One region of the Pseudomonas sp. LBUM1658 genome, then DNA from elsewhere that is predicted to be linked to it. Evidence: riboswitches for the same ligand, from Rfam matches in the RefSeq annotation. Region 1 holds a riboswitch; each other region holds the start of a gene.
What was found. A riboswitch is a leader RNA that binds a small molecule or an ion and turns the genes downstream of it on or off. The one in region 1 is predicted to bind cobalamin.
Positions count from the first base shown of each region.

Region 2: linked by a shared signal. The riboswitch ahead of cobO (cob(I)yrinic acid a,c-diamide adenosyltransferase) and the one ahead of ACA064_RS19215 (CbtB domain-containing protein) in region 1 are both predicted to bind cobalamin.
Region 3: linked by a shared signal. The riboswitch ahead of ACA064_RS17935 (ABC transporter substrate-binding protein) and the one ahead of ACA064_RS19215 (CbtB domain-containing protein) in region 1 are both predicted to bind cobalamin.

Region 1 covers NZ_CP166798.1:4,194,418-4,197,687, forward strand. The annotation lists gene cobW (cobalamin biosynthesis protein CobW) at 1-350, opposite strand, end outside; cobalamin riboswitch at 447-658, opposite strand; cobalamin riboswitch at 901-1,127, shown strand; gene ACA064_RS19215 (CbtB domain-containing protein) at 1,226-1,420, shown strand; gene ACA064_RS19220 (CbtA family protein) at 1,432-2,124, shown strand; gene ACA064_RS19225 (cobalamin biosynthesis protein) at 2,130-2,543, shown strand; gene cobM (precorrin-4 C(11)-methyltransferase) at 2,625-3,270, shown strand, end outside.
Region 2 covers NZ_CP166798.1:1,539,316-1,542,585, forward strand. The annotation lists gene ACA064_RS07050 (PQQ-dependent sugar dehydrogenase) at 1-648, opposite strand, end outside; cobalamin riboswitch at 803-1,037, shown strand; gene cobO (cob(I)yrinic acid a,c-diamide adenosyltransferase) at 1,119-1,730, shown strand; gene ACA064_RS07060 (cobyrinic acid a,c-diamide synthase CobB) at 1,741-3,123, shown strand; gene bluB (5,6-dimethylbenzimidazole synthase) at 3,120-3,270, shown strand, end outside.
Region 3 covers NZ_CP166798.1:3,946,461-3,949,730, forward strand. The annotation lists gene ACA064_RS17925 (alpha amylase C-terminal domain-containing protein) at 1-210, opposite strand, end outside; gene ACA064_RS17930 (alpha/beta fold hydrolase) at 368-1,258, opposite strand; cobalamin riboswitch at 1,674-1,868, shown strand; gene ACA064_RS17935 (ABC transporter substrate-binding protein) at 2,016-3,029, shown strand; gene ACA064_RS17940 (FecCD family ABC transporter permease) at 3,026-3,270, shown strand, end outside.

The DNA of each region.
Region 1 (3,270 bases):
TGTACCAGGGGTTTTGGCAGGGCCAGGCCGGAGGTTTCAATGAGGATGTGGTCCAGGTCAGCGCGACGGGCAACCAACTCGCGCATCACCGGGAAGAACTCTTCCTGGACCGTGCAGCACAGGCAACCGTTGGCCAGTTCATAGACCCGGCCGCTGGCTTCTTCTTCAGTGCAACCGATGGAGCACTGCTTGAGGATTTCGCCGTCGATACCCAGCTCGCCAAATTCGTTGACGATCACTGCGATGCGCCGGCCCTGGGCGTTGTCGAGCATGTGCCGCAGCAAAGTGGTTTTGCCCGAGCCGAGGAAGCCGGTAACGATGGTGACGGGAAGTTTGGCCAGTGTTTTCATCGGATGCCCTTTGGCAAGGTGGCGGGCATACGGGACGACTTGACCGCGCGCACAAGCGCGGAAGATTTCGCCACCGGATCACCCCGCCCGGTTGTAGTGAGAATCTGGGACGAGGCAGGTCTCCTGGCTGACGGTGTGCCAGTCTTTCGACTGGCGAGTTCTGCGCCTTCCCGCGCCTCTGGATAGATGGCGCAGTGGCATGGCAGAAAACCTGACCGTTCACAGTTGCGGGGGCAGCCGCGGCATTGACCGCGTTCCCTTCTTAGCTTCGGTTTGAGTGCCGAAGAACCTCGAAAGCGCAAGGCTACGCATCGCTTGAGGGCGGGTCAATGTTCATCGGCTATTGCGGTCACCTGTGGCGAGGGAGCTTGCTCCCGCTCGGCTGCGCAGCAGTCGTAAAATCTGCAACCACGATTCATCAGGTAGTACGAGTAAACCCAATTGCGACCGCTTCGCGCTCGAACGGGGGCAAGCCCCCTCGCCACAGGGACCTGCGCAATCTTCAGTTGAGAACCCTTGCCAATTGACTCCCAGCCCCCGCCCATGCTCTCCTACACGCCTTGTTACGGGTGCCCTTCACAGGGTGAAACGGGAAACCGGTGAGTCATGTGCTTTACTCAAGCCTTGATCAGTCCGGTGCTGCCCCCGCAACGGTAAGCGAGCGAAGAGTCAGATCCACTGTGCCAGCAGTTCGGCATGGGAAGGTGATTCTTGCAGGCTCGGGCGCAAGCCCAGCCCCTCGCGAGCCCGGAGACCGGCCCGCAATACTGAATAACAAACCCGCGGTGGGCGGGCGCTGTTTGAACCTCTGCGGGCCTGTCTCGCGGGGTTTTCCTGCGCTCGAATCACCCACTGACACACCAGAGGGAAGCGCCATGTCGATCATCAGCAGCACCCGCCACGCAGGCACCAGCAGCACCACAACCACCCTCAGCCAACGCCTGATTGCCGCTATCGGCGCATCGATTCTCGGCGCGTGCCTGGTGTATTTCGCCGGCTTCTCGCACATAGAAGCGGTGCACAATGCCGCCCACGACACCCGTCACAGCTCCGCCTTTCCGTGCCACTGAGACCTGCCGACATGATCAAGCGTATTGCGCAAACCGCAGGTTTCACCGGTCTGCTCGCGGCCTTGTTGCTGACCCTGCTGCAAAGCTTCTGGGTCGCGCCGCTGATTCTCCAGGCGGAAACCTATGAAAATGCCCCGGCTGCCGAAGTTCACGAACATGCTGAAGGCGCGGTCGCCGCTCACACCCATGACGCCGAAGCCTGGCAGCCGGAAGACGGCTGGCAGCGCGTGCTGTCGACCACCGGTGGCAATTTGGTGGTGGCGGTCGGTTTCGCCCTGATGCTCGCCGGTCTCTACACCTTGCGCACACCGAGCCGTACCTCTCAGGGCTTGCTCTGGGGTCTGGCCGGTTACGCGACCTTCTGCCTGGCGCCGACTCTGGGCCTGCCGCCCGAGCTGCCGGGTACTGCCGCGGCCGACCTGGCGCAACGGCAGATCTGGTGGGTCGGTACCGCGGCGTCCACCGCCGTCGGCATCGCGCTGATCGTGTTCGGCAAACATTGGGCGCTGAAGATCCTCGGCGTGGCGACTCTGGCCGTGCCGCACATCATTGGCGCACCACAGCCCGAAGTGCATTCGATGCTCGCCCCGGAAGCGCTCGAAGCCCAATTCAAAATCGCCTCGCAGTTGACCAACGCGGCGTTCTGGCTGGCCCTTGGCCTGATCAGCGCCTGGTTGTTCCGCCGCAACGGCGCAGGTCAGTAACACTCATGACGCCGATCAGCACAGCGCCGACCCTGGTGGTCGGACTGGGCTGCCAGCGTGGTTGCCCCGCCAGCACACTGCGGGCGTTGCTCGACCAGGCGTTGCAGGCCCATAACATCGAGCTTCGAGCGATCCGGGCCTTGGCCAGTATCGACTTGAAACGCGATGAGCCTGGCCTGCTCGAACTGGCCGAGCAACTGGCACTGCCGCTGACGCTGTTCAGTAGCACGCAACTCGCCAGTTTTGAGCCACACCTCAGCCATCACTCAGAGATAGCCTTCGAGCGCACCGGCTGCTACGGCGTGGCTGAAAGCGCGGCCCTGGCACTGGCCGAACAACTGGCGCAAACCCCGGCCAGGCTGCTGATCCTGCGGCAAAAATACGGCCAGGCAACCCTGGCATTAGCCTCCGGCGCGTAAAATCCCCGATAATCCCCGCCCTCGATCATGAGCAATCTTCATCTGAAGCATTGCCGCCACGACTTTGCACAGGAGACCGGCATGACCGTCTACTTTATCGGCGCAGGTCCCGGCGACCCGGAACTGATCACCGTCAAAGGCCAGCGGCTGATCCGCAGCTGCCCGCTGATCATCTATGCCGGCTCGCTGGTGCCGACAGCCGTGCTGGATGGCCACCAGGCCGAACAGGTGGTCAACAGCGCCGAGTTGCACTTGGAACAAATCATTGAACTGATCAAGACCGCCCATGGCAGAGGCCAGGACGTGGCTCGGGTGCATTCCGGTGATCCGAGCCTGTACGGCGCGATTGGCGAGCAGATTCGATACTTGCGCGAGCTGAATATTCCCTTCGAAATCGTCCCCGGCGTGACCGCCACGGCCGCCTGCGCGGCGCTGCTGGGTGCGGAGCTGACGCTGCCGGATGTGTCCCAGAGCGTGATTCTGACCCGGTATGCCGACAAAACCGCGATGCCGGCCGGAGAGGAACTCGCCAACCTGGCGCAGCACGGGGCGACCATGGCGATTCATCTGGGGGTCAACCACCTGGAAAAAATCATCGCCGAGCTGCTTCCGCACTATGGGTCGGACTGCCCGATCGCAGTGATTCATCGCGCCACCTGGCCGGATCAGGATTGGGTGGTGGGGACGCTGGCAGATATCGCGCAAAAGGTTCAGGCCAAGGGATTTC
Region 2 (3,270 bases), 2.7 Mb from region 1:
CTTGCTGCCATCGTTGCTGGCAATCACGTTCTTGGTCCAGTGGTGATTCAGGGTGCCGCCGGGCAGGTCGACCACCTTGGTTGGCTGCGCAGTGATCGAGGTTTGCCCGCTTTGGTAAGGGAAGCGCACCAGGCGGTCGGTGTCCGCCACGTACAGATCATTGCCCACCAGGGTCATGCCGAACGGCGAGTTGAGGTTCTCGAGGAATACTGTGCGGGTTTCGGCGATGCCATCATGGTCCTTGTCCCGCAGCAGGGTGATCCGGTTCGGGCTCGGGACGGTGGCACCGGCGCGGCCCATGACCTTGCCCATGACCCAGCCCAAAATGCCTTTGCCATCGTCGGGCTTGGGCGGCGAGTTGGTTTCGGCCACCAGCACATCACCGTTGGGCAATACGTAAAGCCAGCGCGGATGATCAAGCCCTTCGGCAAACGCCGCTACCTGAGTGCCACCCGCGGCGGTCGGTCTGGCACCTTCAGGCCAGCCGATGGCCGGGGCGATGTTCATCGTGGGGATCAGGGTTTTGTTCGGTTCCGGCAGCTTCGGCGACGGCCCGGTGCCATCGGAAACCTGCAGGGTGGCGGTTTCACTACAGGCTGCAAGCCCGCCAGTGAGCACGATGACAAGGGCAAGTTGGGCCTTGAGCATGCTGATCTCCCTATGAATGCACTGATGTATTCATAGAGACGCGTAACTGCCGGTTGGTTCAACCTGTCAGCCGCGTGCCGCTTTTTGAACAGTACGGCAATGCCAGGGTGATAGTTGCCCGGGTTTAATTGACGCTCCACCCCCAACCCTCTAACCTTCGCGACTTGTTTCAGGTGCTCTGTGACCCCGGTCGACAGAGTGAAACAGGGAAGCCGGTGAGTGCGCGTTCTGGTACAGAGCGGGCAGCGATCCCGGCGCTGCCCCCGCAACGGTAAATGAGTCAAGACTGTGCTTGGTGCCACTGTGTCGCGAGTCGACCCGGGAAGGCGCGCAGTCGGGGATTACACCCACTCATGAGCCCGGAGACCGGCCTGATCCATCCAACGGCATCACGGTGGGCGATGCCAGGCTTAATGCCGTCTATTTTTATTCCTGCCCCCCGTTATCCATTTCCAACGGAGAGCTGCTCCATGACTGATTCCCCCGATCGTGACGAACGCCATCTGGCACGCATGCTGCGCAAAAAAGCGGTAATCGACGAACGTATCGCCAACTCGCCGAACGAGTGCGGATTGCTGCTGGTCCTGACCGGCAACGGCAAAGGCAAGAGCAGCTCCGCCTTCGGCATGCTCGCCCGGGCCATGGGCCACGGCATGCAATGCGGCGTGGTGCAGTTCATCAAGGGTCGCAACAGCACCGGTGAGGAGCTGTTCTTTCGACGATTCCCCGAGCAAGTACGCTTTCACGTCATGGGCGAAGGCTTCACCTGGGAAACCCAGGACCGCCAGCGTGACATCGCCGCGGCCGAAGCGGCCTGGGCCGTCTCCCGTGAATTGTTGCGTGATCCGGCCATTGGCCTGGTGGTGCTCGATGAGCTGAATATTGCCCTCAAGCACGGTTATCTGGACCTGGACCAGGTGCTCAGCGACTTGCAGGCTCGCCCGCCGATGCAGCATGTACTGGTCACGGGTCGCGGCGCCAAACCCGAAATGATCGACCTGGCCGACACGGTCACCGAAATGGGCGTGCTCAAACATGCGTTCCAGGCCGGGATCAAAGCGCAAAAAGGCATCGAGCTGTGAGTATTCAAGCATGAGGGATGTACGTCATTGCCCGGCGGTATTGATCGCCGCACCGGCTTCCGGTCAGGGCAAGACCACCGTGACCGCCGCTCTGGCCCGCTTGCATCGCAATCAGGGACGCAAGGTTCGGGTGTTCAAGTGCGGTCCGGATTTTCTCGACCCGATGATTCTCGAACGCGCCAGCGGTGCGCCGGTGTATCAACTGGATATGTGGATGGTCGGCGAACAGGAAAGCCGTCGACTGCTGTGGGAAGCGGCGGGCGAAGCAGACCTGATCCTGATCGAAGGGGTCATGGGCCTGTTCGACGGCACACCGTCGAGCGCCGATCTGGCGCGGCACTTTGGCGTCCCGGTGCTTGCAGTGATCGACGGCACGGCCATGGCCCAGACCTTCGGCGCCCTGGCCCTGGGCCTGGCGCGTTATCAGCCGGACCTACCGTTTGCCGGCGTGCTGGCCAATCGCGTAGGCACCTTGCGTCACGCGCAATTGCTCGAAGGCAGCCTGACCGAAGGCCTGCGCTGGTATGGCGCGTTGTCCCGGGAAACCGGGATCGAACTGCCGAGCCGACACCTGGGCCTGGTGCAGGCCAGCGAGCTGAATGATCTGGACCTGCGCCTGGACGCGGCGGCCGAAGCCTTGGCCAGCAGTTGCGAAGTAGCGCTGCCGCCAGCGGTCGAATTTGCCGCGCCTGAGGTGGTTGTCGCCGAACCGCTGCTGGCCGGTGTACGGATTGCCGTGGCCCGCGATGAAGCCTTTGCGTTCACCTATGGCGCGAGCCTGGACTTGTTGCAGGCGATGGGCGCCGAGTTGCTGTTCTTCTCGCCGATCCATGACCGCGAACTGCCCGAGGCTGACAGCTTGTACCTGCCGGGCGGCTACCCGGAATTGCATCATGTCGCGCTGGCGGAAAACGCCACGATGCTGGCCGCGATCCGCGCCCACCACGCGGCCGGCAAGCCGCTGCTGGCCGAGTGTGGCGGCATGTTGTATCTGCTCGATTCGCTGACCGATGTCGAGGGCTTGCGTGCTGAACTGGCGGGGTTGCTGGCGGGTGATGCGGTGATGCAAAAGCGTCTGGCGGCGCTGGCCTTGCAGGCGGTTGAGCTGCCCGAGGGTTCGCTGCGCGGCCATACCTATCACCACTCGTTGACCAGCACGGCGCTGGAGCCGATTGCCCGTGGCCTGAGTCCCAATGGTGGGCGTGGAGCCGAAGCGGTGTATCGCGAGGGGCGGATGACCGCCTCTTATGTGCACTTTTATTTCCCTTCCAATCCATCGGCGGTGGCCGCGCTTTTTGCGCCCGGCCCGCAAACCGCTATCGCGAGCAAGCTCGCTCCTACAGGGGATGCACGATCTAATGTGGGAGCGGGCTTGCTCGCGAAGAGGCCATGACTGACAACGCATTTTCTTCGGACGAACGCGCGGCGGTCTACCGAGTCATCGGCGAGCGCCGCGACATGCGCCATTTCAGCGGCGGCACGGTCGAGCCTGAACTGCTCCGGCGCCTGCTCGAAGCCGCCCATCAAGCCCCCAGCGTTG
Region 3 (3,270 bases), 250 kb from region 1:
CCCGTCAGTCGCGCCGGTGACAAAGCCCGTCCAACGTCCATCAGTCTGGCGCATCAACTGCGTGGAGTCGTTCCTGACCCAACCGTTGAAATCGCCACATACATGGACTTCCCGGGCGCGCGGAGCCCACACGCGAAACGTCGCTCCGCCCGCGGTCAGGTTCGCGCCCATCGGGGTAGTCGGGGAAATATGATTCTGCGAAAGTGCCATGCTTTACCTCCTCCAAACCCCCCGTTGCAGACGCGGGTCCTTCGAATGGTGGAATCGGCTAGTCGTACCCGCCAATCGTGCACAGCGTGATGGTCTTGTCTCCATCGTTCACGAGCGAGGGCTATTGACCGCCTCTTATCAGTGCGATCCCATAGACTCACTGGAGTATCAGCTGACCTGCGGCGCAGTGTTGCCCGCTCTCCTGCGCCAGCGCGATCCTGGAAGCCGGCTGCAGAAAGTCGAGCAAGGCCTGCTGGGTGTCATGCAAGGCCGCCTGGTGTTCCATATCGAGGAAGTGCCCGGCGTTCTTGATGGTATGGAACCGGGACTGAGGGGCATGATCGGCAAACAGCCGGGCGTCCTCCACCGAGGTGTACTCATCCCATTCGCCGTTGACAAACAGCAGCGGGATTTCGATGGCATCGGCACAGGCGATGTAGCAGTGGATGTCGTGGGTCAGCACCTCATTGACGTGGAAATGCATCTGCCTGTATTCGTGCTCGGCCAGGCTGCTGACATGGCGGTGATTAAAGCGTTTGAACAGCGATGGCAGGTGCTTGCCAATAGTGCTGTTGATCAAGCGCCCGACATTGGCGCGATCAGAGGCATGGAGAAAGTTCAGGCCGCTCTCCAGATAATCGCGCATCGGTGTACTGATCCGCGCCGCGAATGAATTGATCACCGCCTTCTCGATTCGTCGCGGCCGCTGAGCCAGCGCCAGCAAGGTAGCCGCCCCGCCCCAGGAAAAGGACAGCACATGGTGCACACAAAAGTGTTCGATCAGTTCCAGCAGTATCTGTGCCTCGTCTTCCTTATGGATCGGTTGGTCCTGGAGGTTATGTAGTCTCGACTGACCGGCGTAGGGCTGGTCGTAGAGAACCACATTGAATCGCGGCTGCAGATAACGCACCGTTTGGGCAAAGGATGCGGTGGTTGTCAGCGAGCCGTTGACCAGAATGATGGTCTTGTCAGCGGCGGCGTTGAGATAGTGCTCGGTATAAACCTTGTATTTCTTGCAAACCTCGACGATGGCAGTTTCGGGCATCATGTCATTATCTTCCTGGAACAAATTGGACTAAACGCACAGCGTGAGCAACTGCCCACAAGGCCATATCGCAGAAAGCAGGACACGTGGACCTGACAGTGAAGTGCCAGGCAAACACATTAATAACTTAAGGCGATTTTCATGCGTCAACACAGACCCCTGCGCCGGTTTAACCTGGCAGCAAGTACAAGCAACGACAATGCGAGGGTGCCTGGATGGCTATCGTGACCATAGAGTCACTAACTGACCATAGAATCAGAGTTAAGCAGGGATTTTCCCGTCTGCAAGAGCGCGGACAAGTTGTTCCGTCTGATCGTAAGCGCTGAACTGGCTCAGGTCCCGGATCTTCGATCCCGATGCAGAGACCTCGCCGGACTTGCAGCTTTCGAGACATAGGATCGCGCTGAGCGGCATGATCGACTACCATGCCGCCGCCGGTTTCCACATGGGATTAATAGGGAATCCGTGGTGCTGACTCAGCATCAAACGGAACTGCCCCCGCAACTGTAGGTGCTGAGCCTGCTCCTGAACTGCCACTGGGATCACTCCCGGGAAGGCTGGAGCCAGGCGATGACGCATCAGTCAGGAGACCTGCCGGCCAAGCAAAATCACTAACCGGCGGGGTGTCCGGGAAGGACATCCTTGCCGCGTGGGTCACTTGAGTGATCGGCCTTGCACTGCTCTTTTTTGGCAGCGTTCGATGATGTGTTTCCAGACCGTACACCTCTGCTCCGTGTACGATTCAAATGGAGATTGCGTCATGCTGCTGCCCCGCTTTGCCACCCTCATCACGGGCTTGAGTTTTTGCGCCCTCGCCCATGCGGCCCCTACCCATTACCCCCTGACTGTCGAGAACTGCGGCAGCACGCTGACCTTTGAGCAGGCACCTGGCCGCGCCGTGACGATCGGCCAGGCCGGCACCGAAATGCTCTACGCCATGGGCCTCGACGACAGGGTGGTCGGCACTTCGCTGTGGTTCAACGATGTACTGGCCAAGTACAAGGCAGGGAACGACAAGATCGAGCGCCTGGCCAATAACGAGCCGAGTTTCGAGGCGGTGATCGGCAAGCGTCCGGAACTGGTGGCGGTGGAACTGGAATGGATGGTCGGCCCGCAAGGCGTGGTCGGTACCCGCGAGCAGTTCCACGAGCTGCAGATCCCGACCTACCTGATGCCCTCCGACTGTGAAGCCAAGGACAACCTGGTCGGTGCCGACGGCACACGTCTGGAGGCGTTTCGCATTGACAGCCTCTACAAAAGCATCAGCCAACTGGCTGAAATCTTCGATGTGCAGGAACGTGGCCAGCAGCTGAACGCCACACTCAAGGCCAGCCTGGCAACGTCCATTGCCACCGTGCAGAACAAGGATCTGCAGCACACCAGCGCGCTGTTCTGGTTCTCCAGTGCCAGTCTGGATATCGACCCCTATGTCGCCGGGCACAAGGGCATTCCCGACTTCATGCTCAACACTTTGGGTGTGCGTAACGTGGTGGAGTCCGACGAGGAATGGCCAACCGTCGGCTGGGAAACCATCGCTAAGGCCAACCCGACTTTCCTGGTCATCGCGCGTATGGATCGCCGTCGCTTCCCCGCTGACGACCATCAAAAGAAACTGGAATTCCTGCGCAGCGACCCGGTGACCCGCAACATGGACGCGGTGAAAAACAATCGCATCATCATCCTCGACGCAATGGCCATGCAGGCCAGCGTGAGAATGTTCGACGGTCTTGAAACACTGGCAACGGCCATCAACGGCTACGACCTGCCGAAATGACCGTGACGCTGATTCGTACTCTGCTGGCATTGGTGACACTGTTTCTTGCCGTGATTGCCGGTGTGGCCATCGGTGAGACGCCGATCGAGCCGGGCGTGGTGTTCCAGGTGCTGGCCAACAAACTGTGGGCTGCCGGTTATGTCCTCGACCCGATCGACGAAGGCATCGTCTGGAATTACCGCCTGACCCGCGCTCTGGTGGCCGCGGCCTGCGGTGCGGGTCTGGCGACCTGCGGGGTGAT